2 regions of the Bacillus sp. N5-665 genome follow, and region 1 is predicted to be linked to the other one. Evidence: a T-box and tRNA genes for the amino acid it is inferred to sense, from the RefSeq annotation. Region 1 holds a T-box; the other holds one or more tRNA genes.
The links. A T-box is a leader RNA that pairs with one kind of tRNA and senses whether it is charged. The one in region 1 lies ahead of asnS (asparagine--tRNA ligase), so its partner is inferred to be a tRNA-Asn.
Positions count from the first base shown of each region.

Region 2: it has a tRNA-Asn gene. The T-box ahead of asnS (asparagine--tRNA ligase) is inferred to sense a tRNA for this amino acid. The anticodon was not compared.

Region 1 is NZ_CP093325.1:894,425-904,581, forward strand. It holds gene pheT (phenylalanine--tRNA ligase subunit beta) at 1-1,526, shown strand, start outside; T-box leader at 1,671-1,922, shown strand; gene asnS (asparagine--tRNA ligase) at 1,975-3,366, shown strand; gene MNO09_RS07050 (YuzL family protein) at 3,458-3,592, shown strand; gene MNO09_RS07055 (hypothetical protein) at 3,637-3,888, opposite strand; gene MNO09_RS07060 (hypothetical protein) at 3,902-4,171, opposite strand; gene rnhC (ribonuclease HIII) at 4,287-5,222, opposite strand; gene zapA (cell division protein ZapA) at 5,347-5,616, shown strand; gene MNO09_RS07075 (CvpA family protein) at 5,618-6,157, shown strand; gene polX (DNA polymerase/3'-5' exonuclease PolX) at 6,213-7,931, shown strand; gene MNO09_RS07085 (endonuclease MutS2) at 7,951-10,157, shown strand, end outside.
Region 2 is NZ_CP093325.1:5,356,974-5,367,130, reverse strand. It holds rRNA gene MNO09_RS30065 (23S ribosomal RNA) at 1-1,138, shown strand, start outside; rRNA gene rrf (5S ribosomal RNA) at 1,189-1,304, shown strand; tRNA gene MNO09_RS30055 (tRNA-Asn) at 1,314-1,388, shown strand; tRNA gene MNO09_RS30050 (tRNA-Thr) at 1,393-1,465, shown strand; tRNA gene MNO09_RS30045 (tRNA-Glu) at 1,488-1,562, shown strand; tRNA gene MNO09_RS30040 (tRNA-Val) at 1,568-1,643, shown strand; tRNA gene MNO09_RS30035 (tRNA-Tyr) at 1,661-1,744, shown strand; tRNA gene MNO09_RS30030 (tRNA-Gln) at 1,810-1,884, shown strand; tRNA gene MNO09_RS30025 (tRNA-Lys) at 1,890-1,965, shown strand; tRNA gene MNO09_RS30020 (tRNA-Gly) at 1,971-2,042, shown strand; tRNA gene MNO09_RS30015 (tRNA-Ala) at 2,053-2,125, shown strand; gene MNO09_RS30010 (glycerate kinase) at 2,241-3,386, shown strand; gene rocF (arginase) at 3,596-4,489, shown strand; gene cdaA (diadenylate cyclase CdaA) at 4,739-5,560, shown strand; gene MNO09_RS29995 (CdaR family protein) at 5,553-7,028, shown strand; gene glmM (phosphoglucosamine mutase) at 7,021-8,367, shown strand; gene MNO09_RS29985 (hypothetical protein) at 8,654-8,839, shown strand; gene glmS (glutamine--fructose-6-phosphate transaminase (isomerizing)) at 8,852-10,157, shown strand, end outside.

The DNA of each region.
Region 1 (10,157 bases):
TAGATGATCAAGAGCGTACGTTACAAAGCCACCACCTTGTAATTACAAACGGAACAAAAGCTTTAGCTGTTGCTGGTGTAATGGGCGGAGCGGATTCTGAAGTTACAAATGAGACAGTAAATGTTTTGATTGAATCTGCATACTTTGCAGGTCAAACAGTACGCCGTACATCAAAAGACTTAGGTCTTCGCAGTGAATCAAGTGCACGTTTTGAAAAAGGAATCGACCCAACACGTACATTTGAAGCAATTCAACACGCAGCTGCTTTAATGGCGAAATACGCTGGTGGAGAAGCACTTGAAGGTGTAGTAGAAGCTGACAACTTACAAGTACAAGAGCGTACAGTATCTGTTACTGCTGAAAAAGTAAATCGTGTATTAGGTACAGATATTTCTGCAAGTGAAATGGGTACAATGTTCACAAACTTGAAATTCCCATTCACAGAAGTAGAAGGGACATTCCATGTAAATGTACCAGCACGTCGTCCTGACATTACAATTTCAGAAGACTTAGTAGAAGAAGTGGGCCGCCTATACGGTTATGACCACATTCCAGTTACATTACCTTCTGGAACGATGACTCGTGGTAAATTAACAGCAGCACAAACGAAACGTCGTAAAGTACGTCGCTTCTTAGAAGGTGCTGGTTTATATGAAGCAATCACATATTCATTAACAAGCACTGATAAAGCGAAACAATATATGGTTGAGCCAAATGAAAAAGCTCCTGTAAATCTTGCACTTCCAATGAGTGAAGAGCGTAGCCAACTTCGTTTAAGTTTAGTACCGCAATTACTAGAAGCAGTTTCATACAATGTTGCACGTAAAAACGATAGCGTTGCTTTATACGAAGTAGGTTCTGTCTTCTTACCGACAGAAGCAGGAGAACTTCCGAAAGAAGAACAACATCTTGCAGGTGTTATGACAGGTCTTGCTCTTCACCATGCATGGCAAGGTGAAAAGAAAGTAGTAGACTTCTTCGTTTTGAAAGGTGTACTAGAAGGATTATTCGATGTACTTGGCGTTTCAAACCAAATCACTTATGCACCAGCAAAACGTGAAGGTATGCACCCAGGTCGTACAGCTGACATCGTATTAGATGGCGAAGTAATTGGTTTCATCGGTCAATTGCACCCTGAAGCAGAAAAACAATTAGATGTGAAAAATACATTCGTATTCGAACTATCTCTTGTAAAAGTATTCGGTGCAGACGCAGAAGAAACTTACTACTCAGCAATCCCACGTTTCCCATCTATGACACGTGATATGGCTGTTGTCGTAACGAAAGAAACAAAAGCTGGCGAAATGAAGCAAGTCATTGCTGAAGCTGGAGGAGAACTTCTGAAAGACGTAGCGCTATTCGACTTATACGAAGGTGAAAAAATGGAAGAAGGCAAGAAATCACTTGCATTCTCTATGACCTACTTCGATGCAGAACGTACGTTAACAGACGAAGAAGTAACAGAAGCACATAACCGTGTATTAACAACGGTAGAAGAGAAATTTGGTGCGGAGTTACGTAAGTAAAAAAAGATTGCCGGATTCAGTCCGGCAATTTTTTTTTATGGCACGATTGTCGGTAAGTCGATATGTTACAAAAATCGCTGATATATTTTTTGGTATCTTGCATCTTTCTCTCGAATGTAGTACATTAATTTTAGTTTAACAAAATGAAAGACGATGATAAGGAAAAGTAGTATATACTATAATCCAAAGCGAGTCAGGGACGGTGAGAGCCTGATGAGGCGGTATATGTGAAGAACACCTTGGAGTTGCTAACCGAAATTGAAACTTGTATTCAAGAGTAGGCTTAGACGGGAATCCGGCCTGTTACAAACCGGGAAGTATGTATTACATACGAGTTAAAGTTGGTCTTTATGACAAATTGGGTGGTACCGCGAAGTTTAACCTTTCGTCCCTTTATGGATGAAAGGTTTTTTTGTATTTAAATATATGTGCAAAGGAGAATTTCACTATGGAAAACACATTAGTAAAAAGTCTGTATAGAGATACAGATAAATACGCAGGTCAAACAGTACAAGTATCAGGGTGGATTCGTAACTTACGTGATTCAAAAGCATTTGGTTTCATCGAATTAAACGACGGTAGCTTTTTCAAAAGCGTTCAAATCGTTTTCGATACAGAGTTAGAAAACTTCAAAGAAATTGCAAAACTTCCACTTAGCTCTTCAGTTAAAGTAGAAGGTACAGTAATTGCAACGCCTGGAGCGAAGCAACCATTTGAAATTAAAGCAGAAAAAATTGATATCGAGGGCTTATCAGATTCTGATTACCCACTTCAAAAGAAACGTCACACGTTTGAATACTTACGTACAATTGCTCACTTACGTCCAAGAACAAATGCATTCTCTGCAACGTTCCGTGTACGTTCTGTCGCAGCATTTGCGATTCACCAGTTCTTCCAAGAGCGTGGATTCGTACATGTTCACACACCAATCATCACTGGTAGTGATACAGAAGGTGCAGGCGAAATGTTCCGCGTAACAACGCAAGATTTAAACAACGTACCAAAAGGTGAAGACGGACAAGTTGATGAATCAAAAGACTTCTTCGGCAAAGAAACAAACTTAACAGTAAGTGGACAGCTGAACGCTGAAGCTTATGCATTAGCATTCCGTGACGTATACACATTCGGACCTACATTCCGTGCAGAAAACTCAAACACAACTCGCCACGCAGCTGAGTTCTGGATGGTTGAGCCGGAGATTGCATTCGCTGAATTAGGCGACGTAATGGATCTTACAGAAGATATGCTGAAATATGCAATGAAATACGTACTAGAGCATGCACCAGAAGAAATGGAATTCTTCAACAGCTTCGTTGATAAAACAGTTCTTGAGCGCATGAACAACGTAATCAACTCTGACTTCGGTCGTATCACATATACAGAAGCAATTAAAGTGCTTCAAGAGTCAGGTGCTGACTTCAAATATCCAGTAGAATGGGGTATTGACTTACAAACAGAGCACGAAAGATACTTATCAGAAGAAATTTTCAAACGCCCTGTATTCGTAACTGACTATCCAAAAGACATTAAAGCGTTCTACATGCGTATGAATGAAGATGGAAAAACAGTAGCTGCTACTGACCTTCTAGTTCCTGGCATCGGCGAATTAATCGGCGGAAGCCAACGTGAAGAAAGAATGGACGTTTTAGTAGACAGAATTAAAGAATTAGGTATGAACGAAGAGGACTACTGGTGGTACTTAGAACTTAGAAAATACGGCGGTACAAAACACGCTGGATTCGGTCTAGGTTTTGAGCGCTTCTTAATGTACATCACTGGCATGGCTAACATCCGTGACGTAATTCCATTCCCAAGAACTCCAGGTTCTTCTGAGTTTTAAGATATGAAAAAGCGAGAGGGTTTCCTCTCGCTTTTTTGTTTGCATAGTTTATTACCTCGTAGCAAAAAGTAACGCGAAGGGGTGAATATAAATGAGTAAAAAAGTAAAAAAAGATCATTCAAGATCAAGCCTAGGTTCTCCAGAAGTAGAAGGACAAGGAACGACGACACATGAAACAGGTTCTCATAAAGTATCTTCATCAAATAAGAAGCAGAAAAGAAGCTAACATAAAAAAGGAGAGTCTTGGCGGCTCTCCTTTTTTTATATGTATTACACCTTATTATCATTAATCTCTTTTGTAATTTTATCTACATCTTTGTCTAATCGATCTAAATAGAAAAACCACAGTAAGCTCATGAGCACGTAATAGATGGCCATCACACCAAGATTATCAGATATATTTTCGAATGTGGATTTAGAAGTGAAAAAAGCTCCCCAAATGGTAGAAATAGTCAGGTAAGAAAGTGGGCCTACGAGGTGTACGAAAACATATAATAACTTTTTAACTTTTAAAGCGTTCATATGAATTCCCTCCTTATGTAAACAATCTTTTTCTTCTAATCATACATTCAAGTTCCTCACAGAAGTGTTGTAGTTTTGCTGGATTATGTATTAACAAGCGGGCATCGTGTTTCCCGATAAATCTTCGAATCCGAAAGTTTAATAAGAAAGATCGGCCATAGCGCTCTATTAAATCGTTGAATTCTCGTTGTTCACTTAGTAGCTGAATGTTTTCTCTAATTTCAAACTGTCTTTCGTGTGGATCGCCTAGTAAAATATTTAGAATCATTTGTAGAAGTAGCAATGGGAATCTCCTCCTGTGTTAGAATAATCTGTATATTTTAATTGTAACAAAATTATAAGGATAATAGTAGGGAAACAAAAAAACAGGAGTTTGTAGCCTCCTGTTTTTGTCGATACTATTTTAATAAGCGAAAGGCCTTCTCCTTATTAGCGAAATGCATTTTCACAAACTCAGGTAATCGTTCTTTACCAAGCTTTTGAATTAATTTAGCAGCGGCGATATCGACTTGTTTACCAGCACCTTTTGGAAGTGACATACCAGCTTTTTTGCTTAATTCGTCAAACTGTTTTACGAATGAGTAGCGAGCTAAAATAGAAGCAGCGGCTACTGCTAAATGGACGCTTTCGCCTTTCGTCGCGAAGTAAACATTTTCACGCTGTACCTGCTTTTGCTTTGCTAAATATTTATAGTATGTATCTGGTTGTGTGAATTGATCGATTAAGACGCCTTCAGGCTTTGTAGGTGCAATTTTAGCTAATAAGTTTGTAATAGCTTTATTATGTAGTAAAGCTTTTAACTTACCTTGGTTGTTTCCTTTATCAAATAGCTCGTTATATTTTTCATTATGAAGGACAAGAGAGCTGTAAGGAACAACGTGTAGAAGTTGTTTTGCAATGGCAGTAATTTGATCGTCATTTAAGTTTTTAGAGTCTTTTACACCAAGTTCTTTTAACAGTGGGATTTGCTTCGCATCCACATATACAGCAACTACTGTCATCGGTCCGAAGAAATCACCAGTACCAACTTCATCTGACCCTACGATAGACATTGTACCGATGGAAGCAGGGGGTGCATAACGGTGTGAATCGACAGATTTTTTTACAGCTGTTTTCGGTGTTTGAGAGACAGTTTGCCAACGAGAAGCTTCTGCTTCAGCACGGCCTCCTTGGAACATTACTTTTCCAGATTTATAAGCTGTAATCGTGCAAGATGGCACCTTTGCCATGAAGATCCCGCCTTGTGGGATTTTTGGGCTAAGCGCTTGTTTATATTGTTGTTTCATGTCTTCAATTACTGTAGAACTTGTTTGTATTACGATAGAATTTGACAAGATGGTCGCTCCTTTTTTTATATTGTTATTTTTATCATATCGGATTGTTCTTTCTGTTTCCATAATATGATGGTTCATGGTATGATAAACTTTAGGATTCTGTACGTGATTGGAGGCCGGTGAGTTGTCACAACAAAAGGGAAAGAAAAGTCGAATTAATGTAGAAATCTATGGTCAACAATATTCAGTTGTTGGCGATGAAAGTACAAGTCATATCCGCATGGTAGCAGCGATTGTGGATGATAAAATGCGCGAACTCAATGCCAAGAATCCTTCGCTTGACACGAGTAGACTAGCGGTATTGACGGCAGTAAACGTCATACACGATTACATAAAATTAAAAGAAGAACATGAGAAATTGAAAGAAAGTATGACAAAAAAAGGAATGGAATAACATGATTGATATTATTATCATTTTACTGCTTGTTATGGGATTTTTCCTCGGCTTACGCAGAGGGTTTATTCTGCAACTTGTAAAGTTAACAAGCTTTATTATCGCATACCTTGTTGCATACTGGTACTGTAAAGATTTAGCGCCAGCACTTGCGAAATTTATTCCGTATCCATTTGATAAAAACGTATCTGTTCCAGAATGGATTGATGCAAATAATATTGAAACAGTATTTTATCAAGCACTAGCGTTTATCATATTGTTTATTATTACAAAAATTGCACTTTCATTACTTGGTAATTTGTTAAATATGTTTGCAGAAATACCGGTTTTAAAGCAAGTCAATGCGTTTGCGGGGGCAATTCTCGGATTTTTAGAAGTATATATTATTTTGTTTGTTTTAATTATCGTTGGAAACATTCTTCCAATTGAACAAATACAAACACCATTACAAAAATCATCAATTAGCAAAATAATTGTAGACGATACACCGATTCTTTCTGAAAAGGTGAAGGAACTATGGCAGACAGGTAGCAGAGTATAACTTCTCTTTTTTCGGAAAGAGGAGTTTTTTTCTATGAAAGAAAGGCGGGGTAATGATGAAAGTAAATAAAAAACAAGTTATTAAATTACTAGAGACAATTGGGCTTTTTATGGAACTAAAGGGCGCGAATCCATTTAAAATATCTGCATTTCGTAAGGCGGCGGCAGCGTTAGAAAGTGACGATCGCAGTCTTTCTGAAATTGAAGATTTTACGAAGATTCCGGGCATTGGAAAAGGAACAGCGGCAGTTATTCAAGAATATATAGAATCGGGAACATCTGAAGTATTACAAGAGCTTGAGAAAGAAGTGCCAAGTAGCTTATTACCGTTATTAAAATTGCCAGGACTTGGTGGTAAAAAGGTGGCTAAGTTATATAAAGAACTTGGTGTTGTTGATATGGAATCGCTAAAAGCGGTTTGTGAGGAAAATAAAGTACAAGCTTTAGCAGGTTTCGGTAAGAAGACAGAAGAGAAAATATTAGAAGCAATCGATCAAGTAGGATCTCGTCCAGAGCGTTTACCAATCGCAATGGTATTGCCTATTGCCGGGGAAATAGAGGAGAAATTGTCGAATATTGCTGAAGTAATTCGTTTCTCTCGTGCTGGTAGTTTGCGCCGTGTTCGTGAAACAGTGAAAGATTTAGACTTTATCATTGCAACGTCAGAACCAGCTGCAGTACGTGAGCATTTACTGCAATTTGATAATATGATTGAAGTAATCGCAAGTGGAGATACGAAAGTTTCTGTTCGTCTTCAATATGAATATGATATTTCAATCGATTTCCGCTTAGTAAAACCTGAAGAATTTATTACAACTCTTCATCATTTCACAGGATCAAAAGACCATAACGTAAAAATGCGCCAAATCGCGAAAGATAGAGGCGAGAAAATTAGTGAGTACGGTGTAGAAAACTTAGAAACAGGTGAAGTGAGAACATTTGAAACAGAAGAGGAGTTCTTCGCTCATTTCGGTCTTCCATTTATCCCACCAGAAGTGCGTGAAGATGGAAAAGAAATTGAATTAATTAAAGAGTATCCAAACTTAATTCAGTTCTCTGACATACAAGGTGATTTACATATGCATACAACATGGAGTGACGGTGCTTTTTCCATTGAAGAGATGGTACAAGCGTGTCGTGCTCGTGGATATAAGTTTATGGCGATTACAGATCACTCACAATACTTGAAAGTAGCGAACGGTTTAACGAAAGAGCGCCTTCGTGAACAAGCGAAAGAAATTGAACGTATGAACGAAAAGTATCCAGACATTACAATTTTACGCGGAATTGAAATGGATATTTTACCGGATGCAACACTTGATTTTGACGATGAAGTATTAGCAGAATTAGATTATGTCATTGGAGCGATTCACTCTAGCTTCTCACAAGACCGTGAAACGATTATGAAACGTCTTCGTGCTGCGCTAGAGAATAAGCATGTCACAATGATTGCTCATCCGACAGGACGTCTTCTTGGACGCCGCGAGGGCTATGATGTGGATACAGATTTATTAATCGAGCTCGCAAAAGAAACAAATACAGTTTTAGAATTAAATGCGAATCCAAACCGTCTAGATTTAAGCGCGAAATTATTAAAACAAGCACAAGATGCTGGTGTGAAAGTAGCGATTAATACGGATGCTCATACGCTTGAAATGTTAGAAGATATGGAAACAGGTGTAGCAGCAGCACGTAAAGGTTGGATTCAAAAAGATAACGTGATTAACACGTGGGATATTGAACGTTTATTAGATTATATTAAACGTAATAAGTAACACAAGGGGGACCTGCAACATGTTAGAAAGAACGTTGCGTGTATTAGAATACAATAAAGTAAAAGAACAATTACTTGAACATACAGCCTCTTCACTTGGCCGTGACAAAGTGAAGCATTTAGTGCCAAGCACTGATTTTGAAGAAATTGTAGAAATGCAAGATACAACGGATGAAGCAGCGAAAGTCATTCGCTTAAAAGGTAGTGCACCATTAGGTGGTATTACGGATATTCGCTCAAATGTGAAGCGTGCAAAGATTGGAAGTATGTTAAGTCCGAACGAACTACTTGATATTGCAAATACAATGTACGGTAGTCGTAATATGAAACGTTTCATCGAAGATATGGTTGATAATGGTGTGGAGCTTCCAATTTTAGAAACTCATGTCGCTCAAATTGTATCTTTATATGATTTAGAAAAGAAAATTACAAATTGTATTGGTGATGGCGGTGAAGTAGTCGATAGCGCAAGTGATAAACTGCGTGGTATTCGTACTCAAATTCGTACTGCGGAAAGTCGTATTCGTGAAAAGTTAGAAAACATGACGCGTTCTTCCAACGCGCAAAAGATGTTGTCTGACGCGATTGTAACGATTCGTAACGAACGTTACGTAATCCCAGTAAAACAAGAATACCGCGGTGTATATGGCGGTATTGTCCATGATCAATCAGCTTCTGGGCAAACGTTATTTATTGAACCACAAGTCATTGTAGAGTTAAATAACGCGCTTCAAGAAGCACGAGTGAAAGAAAAACAAGAAATCGAACGCATCTTATTGATGTTAACAGAAGAAGTGGCAGTAGAAGCGGATATCGTTTTATCTAACGTAGAAGTAGTTGCGAATCTTGACTTCATCTTTGCGAAAGCTTTTTATGCGAAGCGAATTAAAGCAACGAAGCCAATTGTAAATAACGAGCGCTATATGGATTTAAGACAAGCACGTCATCCGCTTATTGATCCAGAAATTATCGTGCCAAATAACATTATGTTAGGTAAAGATTTCACGACAATTGTTATCACAGGACCGAATACAGGTGGTAAAACAGTTACGCTGAAAACAGTTGGTATTTGTGTATTAATGGCGCAATCTGGCCTTCACATTCCAGTAATGGATGAGTCAGAGATTTGTGTATTTAAAAATATCTTTGCCGATATCGGTGATGAGCAATCGATTGAACAAAGTTTAAGTACGTTCTCCTCACATATGGTGAACATTGTTGATATTTTAGAAAAAGCTGATTTTGAAAGCTTAGTTCTATTCGATGAATTAGGTGCTGGAACAGACCCGCAAGAAGGGGCTGCATTAGCAATTTCAATTTTAGATGAAGTATGTAATCGTGGTGCTCGCGTTGTTGCTACGACGCATTACCCAGAATTAAAAGCATACGGATATAACCGTGAGAAAGTTATTAATGCGAGCGTTGAGTTCGACGTGAATACATTAAGCCCAACGTATAAATTATTAATCGGTGTACCAGGACGTAGTAATGCCTTTGAAATTTCGAAGCGCCTTGGATTATCTGATCGCGTGATTGATCAAGCTCGTAACCACATTAGTACAGATACAAACAAAATTGAAAATATGATTGCGAAGTTAGAAGAAAGTCAAAAGAATGCAGAGCGTGACTGGAACGAAGCAGAAGCACTTCGCAAGCAATCTGAAAAACTGCATCGCGAATTACAGCGTCAAATTATTGAATTTAATGATGAGCGCGATGAAAAATTATTAAAAGCGCAAAAAGAAGGGGAAGAAAAAGTCGAAGCTGCAAAGAAAGAAGCAGAAGGCATTATTCGAGAACTTCGTCAATTGCGTAAAGCACAGCTTATAAACGTGAAAGACCATGAGCTTATTGAAGCAAAGAGCCGTCTAGAAGGTACGGCGCCAGAGCTTGTGAAGAAACAAAAAGTAAACGTGAAAAACACAGCGCCAAAACAACAATTACGCGCAGGTGATGAAGTAAAAGTGTTAACGTTTGGTCAAAAAGGTCAATTACTTGAAAAGGTAAGTGATACAGAGTGGAGCGTACAAATTGGTATTCTGAAGATGAAAGTGAAAGAATCCAATATGGAATACATTAATACACCGAAGCAAACTGAGAAAAAAGCGGTCGCAAGTGTGAAGGGTAGAGATTATCACGTTTCGTTAGAGCTTGATCTTCGCGGTGAACGTTATGAAGATGCAATGATGCGCGTTGAAAAATATTTAGATGATGCACAGCTTGCAAG
Region 2 (10,157 bases), 1.1 Mb from region 1:
AGGCCCAAGCGACTGTTTAGCAAAAACACAGGTCTCTGCGAAGCCGTAAGGCGAAGTATAGGGGCTGACACCTGCCCGGTGCTGGAAGGTTAAGGAGAGGGGTTAGCGTAAGCGAAGCTCTGAACTGAAGCCCCAGTAAACGGCGGCCGTAACTATAACGGTCCTAAGGTAGCGAAATTCCTTGTCGGGTAAGTTCCGACCCGCACGAAAGGTGTAACGATTTGGGCACTGTCTCAACCAGAGACTCGGTGAAATTATAGTACCTGTGAAGATGCAGGTTACCCGCGACAGGACGGAAAGACCCCGTGGAGCTTTACTGTAGCCTGATATTGAATTTTGGTACATTTTGTACAGGATAGGCGGGAGCCATTGAAACCGGAGCGCTAGCTTCGGTGGAGGCGCTGGTGGGATACCGCCCTGAATGTATTGAAATTCTAACCTACGGGTCTTATCGACCCGGGAGACAGTGTCAGGTGGGCAGTTTGACTGGGGCGGTCGCCTCCTAAAGTGTAACGGAGGCGCCCAAAGGTTCCCTCAGAATGGTTGGAAATCATTCGTAGAGTGCAAAGGCATAAGGGAGCTTGACTGCGAGACCTACAAGTCGAGCAGGGACGAAAGTCGGGCTTAGTGATCCGGTGGTTCCGCATGGAAGGGCCATCGCTCAACGGATAAAAGCTACCCCGGGGATAACAGGCTTATCTCCCCCAAGAGTCCACATCGACGGGGAGGTTTGGCACCTCGATGTCGGCTCATCGCATCCTGGGGCTGTAGTCGGTCCCAAGGGTTGGGCTGTTCGCCCATTAAAGCGGTACGCGAGCTGGGTTCAGAACGTCGTGAGACAGTTCGGTCCCTATCCGTCGTGGGCGTAGGAAATTTGAGAGGAGCTGTCCTTAGTACGAGAGGACCGGGATGGACGCACCGCTGGTGTACCAGTTGTTCTGCCAAGGGCATAGCTGGGTAGCTATGTGCGGAAGGGATAAGTGCTGAAAGCATCTAAGCATGAAGCCCCCCTCAAGATGAGATTTCCCATAGCGTAAGCTAGTAAGATCCCTGAAAGATGATCAGGTTGATAGGTTCGAGGTGGAAGCATGGTGACATGTGGAGCTGACGAATACTAATAGATCGAGGACTTAACCATATAATATGTAGCAAATGTTATCTAGTTTTGAAGGAATATACCTTCAATAGTCTGGTAATGATGGCAGAGAGGTCACACCCGTTCCCATACCGAACACGGAAGTTAAGCTCTCTAGCGCCGATGGTAGTTGGGACCTTGTCCCTGTGAGAGTAGGACGTTGCCAGGCTTATATTATTCCGCAGTAGCTCAGTGGTAGAGCTATCGGCTGTTAACCGATCGGTCGTAGGTTCGAGTCCTACCTGCGGAGCCATTATGCTTCCATAGCTCAGCTGGTAGAGCACTTCCATGGTAAGGAAGAGGTCACCGGTTCAAGCCCGGTTGGAAGCTTGGGAAGAGTTTTGAAATTTTTGGCCCGTTGGTCAAGTGGTTAAGACACCGCCCTTTCACGGCGGTAACACGGGTTCGAATCCCGTACGGGTCACCACTTTTGGAGGATTAGCTCAGCTGGGAGAGCACCTGCCTTACAAGCAGGGGGTCGGCGGTTCGATCCCGTCATCCTCCACCATATATATTTTAAATGTCGGAGGGGTAGCGAAGTGGCTAAACGCGGCGGACTGTAAATCCGCTCCTTCGGGTTCGGCAGTTCGAATCTGCCCCCCTCCACCATTTTCTTTAAAATAACCTGAGAGGGTTTATTTTTTTGAAAAGATAACCATACTAGTAAATATTAATGGGCTATAGCCAAGCGGTAAGGCAACGGACTTTGACTCCGTCATGCGCTGGTTCGAATCCAGCTAGCCCAGCCATTTACGAGCCATTAGCTCAGTTGGTAGAGCATCTGACTTTTAATCAGAGGGTCGAAGGTTCGAATCCTTCATGGCTCACCATTTTCGCGGAAGTAGTTCAGTGGTAGAATACAACCTTGCCAAGGTTGGGGTCGCGGGTTCGAATCCCGTCTTCCGCTTTATTACTAAGGGGCCTTAGCTCAGCTGGGAGAGCGCCTGCCTTGCACGCAGGAGGTCAGCGGTTCGATCCCGCTAGGCTCCATCTAAATAAAAAAGCTTATATCATATGATGTAAGCTTTTTTTGTATTTAAAAAGACAACTTTCATATTTGTCATTTAAAATGGAGAAAACGCGAAAATAAAGGATGGGGATAATTGTGAAAGTTGTTATTGCATCTGATTCATATAAAGAAAGCTTAAAAGCTATAAAAGTATGTGAAGCTATTGAAAGAGGATTTGGAGCAATTTTTCCTAAAGCAGAGTACGTAAAAATACCAATTGGAGATGGAGGTGAAGGAACGGTTGATTCACTTGTGGATGCTACTGATGGAAGAATGATACCTCTTCATGTGACAGGGCCGCTTAGAGAACGTATACAAGCCTTTTACGGTATGTCTAAAGATAAAAAGACAGCGTTTATTGAAATGGCAGCAGCATCAGGATTACAACACGTTCCGGTTAAAAAGCGAAACCCACTTATTACAACGACTAAAGGAACCGGAGAGCTTATACTACATGCGCTAGACGAAGGAGCTGAGCACATTATTTTAGGACTTGGCGGAAGTGCTACAAATGATGGTGGAGCAGGTATGCTGTCAGCTTTAGGGGTCAGGTTTATAAATGGAAAAGGGGAAGTAATAGAGCCATCTGGAGGAACATTACATTCGATTGTCGCTATTGATTTTTCATGCATGGATTCACGCTTACTGCATATAAAGATAGAAGCAGCATGTGATGTAGATAATCCGTTAGTTGGAATAAGGGGAGCATCTTTCGTATTTGGGAGGCAAAAGGGTGCGAATGCAGAGATGGTGAAAGAGTTGGATGAGAATTTAAAGCATTATGCGAATATCCTTAAACAATACTTATCTTGCGACGTATCTAAAATACCTGGCGCAGGAGCCGCAGGAGGAATGGGAGCAGCTGTTATTGCAGTGTTAAAGGGAAACTTGCGGAGAGGAATTGAAATTGTATTAGACTATACAAATTTTGATAAGCATATAGAAGGTGCAGATTTAATTATAACTGGCGAAGGGAGAATAGATGAACAAACAGCATATGGAAAGGCCCCTGTAGGTGTTGCGGAGCGTGCAAAGCATTTTCGTATTCCTGTCATTGCTATTGGAGGATCTGTATCTCCGAATTATCCAGCTGTTCATGAAAAAGGAATCGATGCAGTATTTAGTATTACAGCGAGTCCTATGACATTAGAAGAGGCATATAAAGTAGCGGAAGAGAATATCGAAATGACAGCAAAGAATATTGCCGCAGTATGGAAAATAGCATCAGAAAAACACTTCTAAATGTAGGAGTGTTTTTTATTATTATTTAATAATAATGATGGTAGTTGTTTCATTAAGTTAACTTTATACATAGAATAGTCTTGAAATTGGGTTTTTAAGGCGAATACAAGTGAATAATTTGTATATCCATACAGAAAAATGTTGAGTTGAGTCAGACTATATAAAAGATTTAAAATATTTAGTGAAGGCATAAAAGGGGGATACTATCTATGAAAAAAGAAATCTCAGTTATTGGAGTTCCAATGGATTTAGGACAGATGCGTCGCGGGGTAGATATGGGGCCGAGTGCAATCCGTTATGCAGGCGTAATTGAAAGAATTGAAGAAATTGGATATGACGTTAAAGATATAGGAGATATACGTATAGAGAGAGAAAAAGAAGTAGATGTAAATACAAACTTAAGAAACCTTACACAAGTTGCAACTGTATGTAACGAATTAGCAAGTAAGGTGGATCATATTATAGAAGAGGGACGTTTTCCACTTGTATTAGGTGGTGACCATAGTATCGCAATTGGTACATTAGCTGGTGTTGCGAAACATTATAAAAATTTAGGTGTTATTTGGTACGATGCACATGGTGACTTAAATACAGAAGAAACTTCACCATCTGGAAATATTCATGGCATGTCACTTGCAGCAAGTCTAGGGTATGGACATCAAACGCTTGTAGATTTATACGGGGCATATCCAAAGGTGAAAAAAGAGAATGTTGTAATTATCGGTGCACGTGCATTAGATGAAGGAGAAAAAGACTTTATTCGCAATGAAGGTATTAAAGTATTCTCGATGCACGAGATTGATCGTATGGGTATGACGGCTGTTATGGAAGAAACAATCGCTTATTTATCTCATACTGATGGTGTACATTTATCATTAGATTTAGATGGTCTTGATCCTCATGATGCACCAGGAGTTGGCACGCCTGTAATTGGTGGCCTATCTTATCGTGAAAGCCATTTAGCAATGGAAATGTTAGCGGAAGCTGATATTGTTACATCTGCTGAGTTTGTTGAAGTAAATACGATTTTAGATGAGCGAAACAGAACGGCAACAACAGCAGTTGCTTTAATGGGTTCTTTATTCGGTGAAAAACTAAAATAAATGTAAGAAAAGCAACTGAGAAGTTGCTTTTTTTATTTGAAAATAAGCGTATAATAATGATTTATATTATACTGTACGATAATAATGTTTGACATCTTACCAATTTAGACTAAAGGAGGGTTGTTTGTAATTGTCGTTTGTTTCATGTATGGTATAATTAACTAGTTGTTGGAAATACATACAGATAGAGCATAAAACAATATTTCAATATATGGATAGAATTGCTCGTAAGTAGGAGGAAGGGTTAGCATGCCTTTTGAAGATACGACCATTTTGAAATATCTTAGTACGGTATTAGATATTGCCGTTGTATGGTTTATTATATATAAGCTAATTCTCATAATCCGAGGGACGAAAGCTGTTCAACTTTTAAAAGGGATTACAGTTATTATTGTCGTTCGGATGATCAGTATTTTCCTTGAATTGCATACGCTTTATTGGCTAACTGAGCAAGTATTAACGTGGGGATTTTTAGCCGTTATTATTATTTTCCAGCCAGAATTGCGAAGAGCACTTGAGCAGCTAGGACGCGGGAGTTTATTTTCGCGTGTTGGAACTCATGAGGATGATGAACCTGAAATCGTTGCAACAGCGATAGCGAAAGCAACGGAATATATGGGGAAACGTAGAATTGGTGCATTAATTACTTTGTCAAAAGAGACCGGTATGGGTGATTATGTGGAAACGGGTATTCCGCTAAATGCACACGTATCATCGGAATTACTTATTAATATTTTCATTCCTAATACACCTCTTCACGATGGAGCGGTTATTATGCAAGGAAGTACCATTAAAGCAGCAGCGTGTTATCTTCCGTTATCGGAAAGTCCGTTTATTTCTAAGGAGTTAGGAACTAGGCATCGCGCTGCAATGGGAGTTAGTGAAGTTACTGATAGTATCACAGTAGTTGTGTCGGAAGAAACAGGTCAAATTTCTTTAACGAAAAATGGTAAGTTGCATCGTGATTTGAAGACAGAACAATTGAAAGATATGTTGTTAGCTGAATTTAGTGCGAGCGAAAAAACGACTTCTTCGTCTTTATGGAATTGGAGGAGAAAGCGTCATGGATAAGTTAATGGAGAATCATTGGTTTTTAAAAGGGATCTCATTACTATTGGCGTGTATGCTTTTTATGTCAGCGACTTTAACTGAAAAAAATACGACATCGGGGATAATACCTTTCGCAAATGATGCGAAAGAAACCTTAACTAATTATGCCATTAACCTTAAGTATGATGAAGAGAAATATATTGTAAGTGGTATTCCGTCAGAGGGCGTTAAGGTGAAGTTAGAGGGCCCAAAAGCAGCAGTTGCTACAGCAAAAGCAAAAAAACAATTTGATATACCAGTTGATTTGAGAGATAGCGAAAAAGGAACTTATGAAGTTTCTTTGAAAACGAACGGGCTTCCAGATGATGTGAAAGGAACAGTTCAGCCATCAACAATTAAAATTACTCTACATGAAAAAGCGAGAAAATACGTTCATGTAGACTTAAAATTATCAAATGAGGATCAAATGCCAGCGGGTTCAACTCTTGAAAAATCAAACATTAAACCTGATACTGTTGAGGTAGTTGGGACGAAAGAAGAAATTGAAAGTATTTCATCTGCTAAGGCGTATATTGATTTAAAAGGTGTTAATAAAACTGTTACAAAAACAGCCGAAGTTACATTATACAATAGAGAAGGAAAACGTTTAAATGTAAGAACGAGTCCATCTAAAATTAGTGTAACATTGAATGTGGCGACGCAAGCTACGGCCAATAATACTGAAAAAACTGTTCCTGTAACGTATACGAAAAAGGGGAGTTTACCAGAAGGATTGGCCGTTACAAATATTAGCATTGAGCCGAGAGAAGTAACGATAGCAGGTCCAAAAGATATATTGGATAATATACAATCGATAGAGGGGGTCGAAGTAGATCTTAGTCAATTGACAGAGTCTACAACATTCGATACCTCTGTTTTATTGCCAAAGGGTGTAACAAGTGCAAAACCGAATCAAGTGAAGGTTTCGGTAGGAGTGCAAAAAACAAAACAAACGAAAACAAGAACGATTGATGGTATATCAATTCAAAAAAATGGACTTTCTAAAGATGTTACGGCCCAGCTACTTTCGCCGCAAGATGGGAAGATAAGCGTTGATATTTCAGGAGAAACAAGTATAGTAGATAAAATAACAGCTGCTCAAATAACAGCAGCCATTAATCTGCAAAATGTATCTCCGGGGACGAAGGATGTTTCTATTCAAGTGAGCGGTCCTGGTAATATTTCAATAGAGCCAAAGCAAAAAAATGCCAAAGTCACAATTGTGAAGAAAGAAAATCCAGATAAAGAAGTACAGGGTAACGGTGAAAAACCAGATTCAAATAATAACCAAGATAATCAAACTGAAAAACCAAAAAATCCTGAACCTGAACATAAGCCTAAGCCTGACCCGGAAAAGGAACAGGAACAAAATAAAGAACAAGAAACTAGTCAAGAGCCAACAGTAGATAATCAAAAAGAGCCAGAAAAAGGAGCGAATCATAATGGGTAAATATTTTGGTACAGATGGAGTACGTGGGGTTGCGAACCAGGAGTTAACACCTGAATTAGCGTTCAAAATTGGACGTTTTGGTGGTTATGTATTAACAAAAGATACAGATCGTCCAAAAGTAATTATCGGCCGTGATACACGTATATCAGGACATATGTTAGAAGGAGCTTTAGTAGCAGGTCTATTATCAACTGGAGCAGAAGTAATGCGCCTTGGTGTTATTTCTACACCAGGTGTTGCTTATTTAACAAAAGCGTTAGATGCACAAGCAGGTGTTATGATTTCTGCATCTCATAATCCAGTACAGGATAACGGAATCAAGTTCTTCGGTTCAGACGGTTTTAAATTAACAGATGAGCAAGAAGCAGAAATCGAAGCTTTATTAGACAAAGATGTTGATGAGTTACCACGTCCAACAGGTACGAACCTTGGACAAGTGAGTGATTATTTTGAAGGCGGACAAAAATATTTACAATATATTAAACAAACTGTAGAGGAAGATTTCTCTGGTTTACATATCGCTTTAGATTGTGCGCATGGTGCTACGTCTTCTTTAGCTCCATACTTATTTGCGGATTTAGAGGCTGATATTTCAACAATGGGAACTTCACCAAACGGCATGAACATTAACGATGGAGTAGGTTCTACGCATCCAGAAGTATTAGCTAAATTAGTAAAAGATAAAGGCGCTGATATTGGTCTTGCCTTTGATGGTGATGGTGACCGTTTAATCGCTGTAGATGAAAAAGGAAACATCGTTGATGGCGATCAAATTATGTTTATTTGTGCGAAGTACATGAAAGAAACTGGTCAATTAAAGCATAATACAGTCGTTTCAACTGTTATGAGTAACTTAGGTTTCTACAAAGCACTTGAAGCTAACAATATCACAAGTGATAAAACAGCAGTTGGTGACCGTTACGTAATGGAAGAGATGAAGCGTGGTGGTTACAACTTAGGTGGAGAACAATCGGGTCATATTATCTTACTTGATTACATTACAACTGGTGATGGAATGTTAAGTGCACTTCAATTGGTGAACATCATGAAAATGACGAAAAAACCATTATCTGAGCTTGCAGGTGAGATGACAAAATTCCCACAATTACTAGTAAACGTTCGTGTAACAGATAAAAAACTAGCATTAGAAAATGAAAAAATTAAAGATATTATTCGTGTTGTAGAGGAAGAAATGAACGGTGATGGCCGCATTCTTGTTCGTCCATCTGGAACAGAGCCACTTATTCGTGTAATGGCAGAAGCACCAACACAAGAAGTTTGTGACGCATATGTACATCGTATTGTAGAAGTTGTGAAAGCTGAAGTTGGCGCTGAATAATTCAATAAATTTATGAAAAGGGAGCACAAGAAGTGCTCCTTTTTCATATGTTTTATAGACGATGAAAAAAATTTCATTGACGGTTTATCTATGTTTGTTATAAGATGGTCTTGTTCTTTTTCTCAAAGGAAATATTGTAAATTATAGAAGCGCCAGAACTACAAGTAGTGTAGTTGACGAGGTGGAGTTTATCGAGATTTCGGCGGATGACTCTCGGTTGTTCATCACAACCGCAAGCTTTTACTTAAATCATTAAGGTGACTTAGTGGACAAAGGTGAAAGTGTGATGAGAGAAAAGGAACGGATACAAACTAGCTGTATAAGTATATACGGACTTAAACCCAATCGAGAGGAAGGTGAAAGCCGTTACAAGCTTACAGGGCTAGCAATATGTAATCCGTTTTTTAGTATAAATAAAAATGGTATCGGACTATGTCGTTACATGTTCGCAGAGCAATGTAAGCATTTGTAACGGCGACTAAACATGTGTGGAATCGTAGGATTTATTGGAGAGCAAGATGCAAAGGAAATTTTATTAAAAGGTTTAGAAAAGCTAGAATATCGTGGATATGATTCAGCAGGTATTGCAGTACAAGCAGAGAACGGTGTTGTTGTATACAAAGAAAAAGGTCGTATTGCAAAACTTCGCGAAATCGTAGATGAGAACGTAGCAGCAAGCGTGGGAATCGGTCACACACGCTGGGCTACACATGGTGTTCCAAGCAAAGTAAACGCGCATCCGCATCAAAGTACATCAAAACGCTTTACACTAGTTCATAACGGTGTAATTGAAAACTATGAATTAGTGAAAAAAGAATATTTACAAGATGTAACGTTCGTAAGTGAAACGGATACAGAGATTATCGTACAGCTTATGGAACAACAAGTGAGCACAGGATTAAGTGTAGAAGAAGCGTTCCGTAATACGCTATCTCTTTTACATGGCTCTTATGCGATCGGATTACTTGATGCTGAAAATCCAAACATGATTTATGTTGCTAAAAACAAAAGCCCGCTATTAGTAGGTGTTGGTGACAACTTTAATGTTGTGGCGAGCGACGCTATGGCGATGTTACAAGTTACAGATCAATTTATTGAGTTAATGGATAAAGAAATTGTAATCGTAACGAAAGAAAGTATTACAATTAAAAACTTACAAGGTGAAACGATTGAACGTGCACCGTTTACAGCGGAATTAGACGCAAGTGATATTGAAAAAGGAACATACCCTCATTTCATGCTTAAAGAAATCGATGAGCAACCACTTGTAATCCGTAATATAATTCAAAAGTATCAAGATGAAAATGGCGAGATTGAACTGAATGCAGACATCCGCAATGCGATTTTAGATAGCGATCGTATTTACATCATTGCATGTGGAACAAGTTATCATGCAGGTCTTGTTGGAAAACAATTTATCGAGAAGTTTGCAAAAATGCCAGTTGAAGTGCATGTAGCAAGTGAATTCTCTTATAACATGCCATTATTAACAGAAAGACCATTCTTCATTTACATTTCACAAAGTGGTGAAACAGCTGATAGCCGTGCAGTACTTGTGCAAACAAATGAAATGGGTCATAAAGCATTAACGATTACAAACGTACCTGGTTCTACGCTTTCTCGTGAAGCTGATTACACACTTCCGTTATACGCGGGACCAGAAATCGCAGTTGCATCAACGAAAGCTTACACAGCACAACTTGCAGTACTTTCAATTTTAGCTGCGGACATTGCTAAAGCAAAAGGCGAAGTTCTTGATTTCGATTTAACACACGAATTAGGAATTGTAG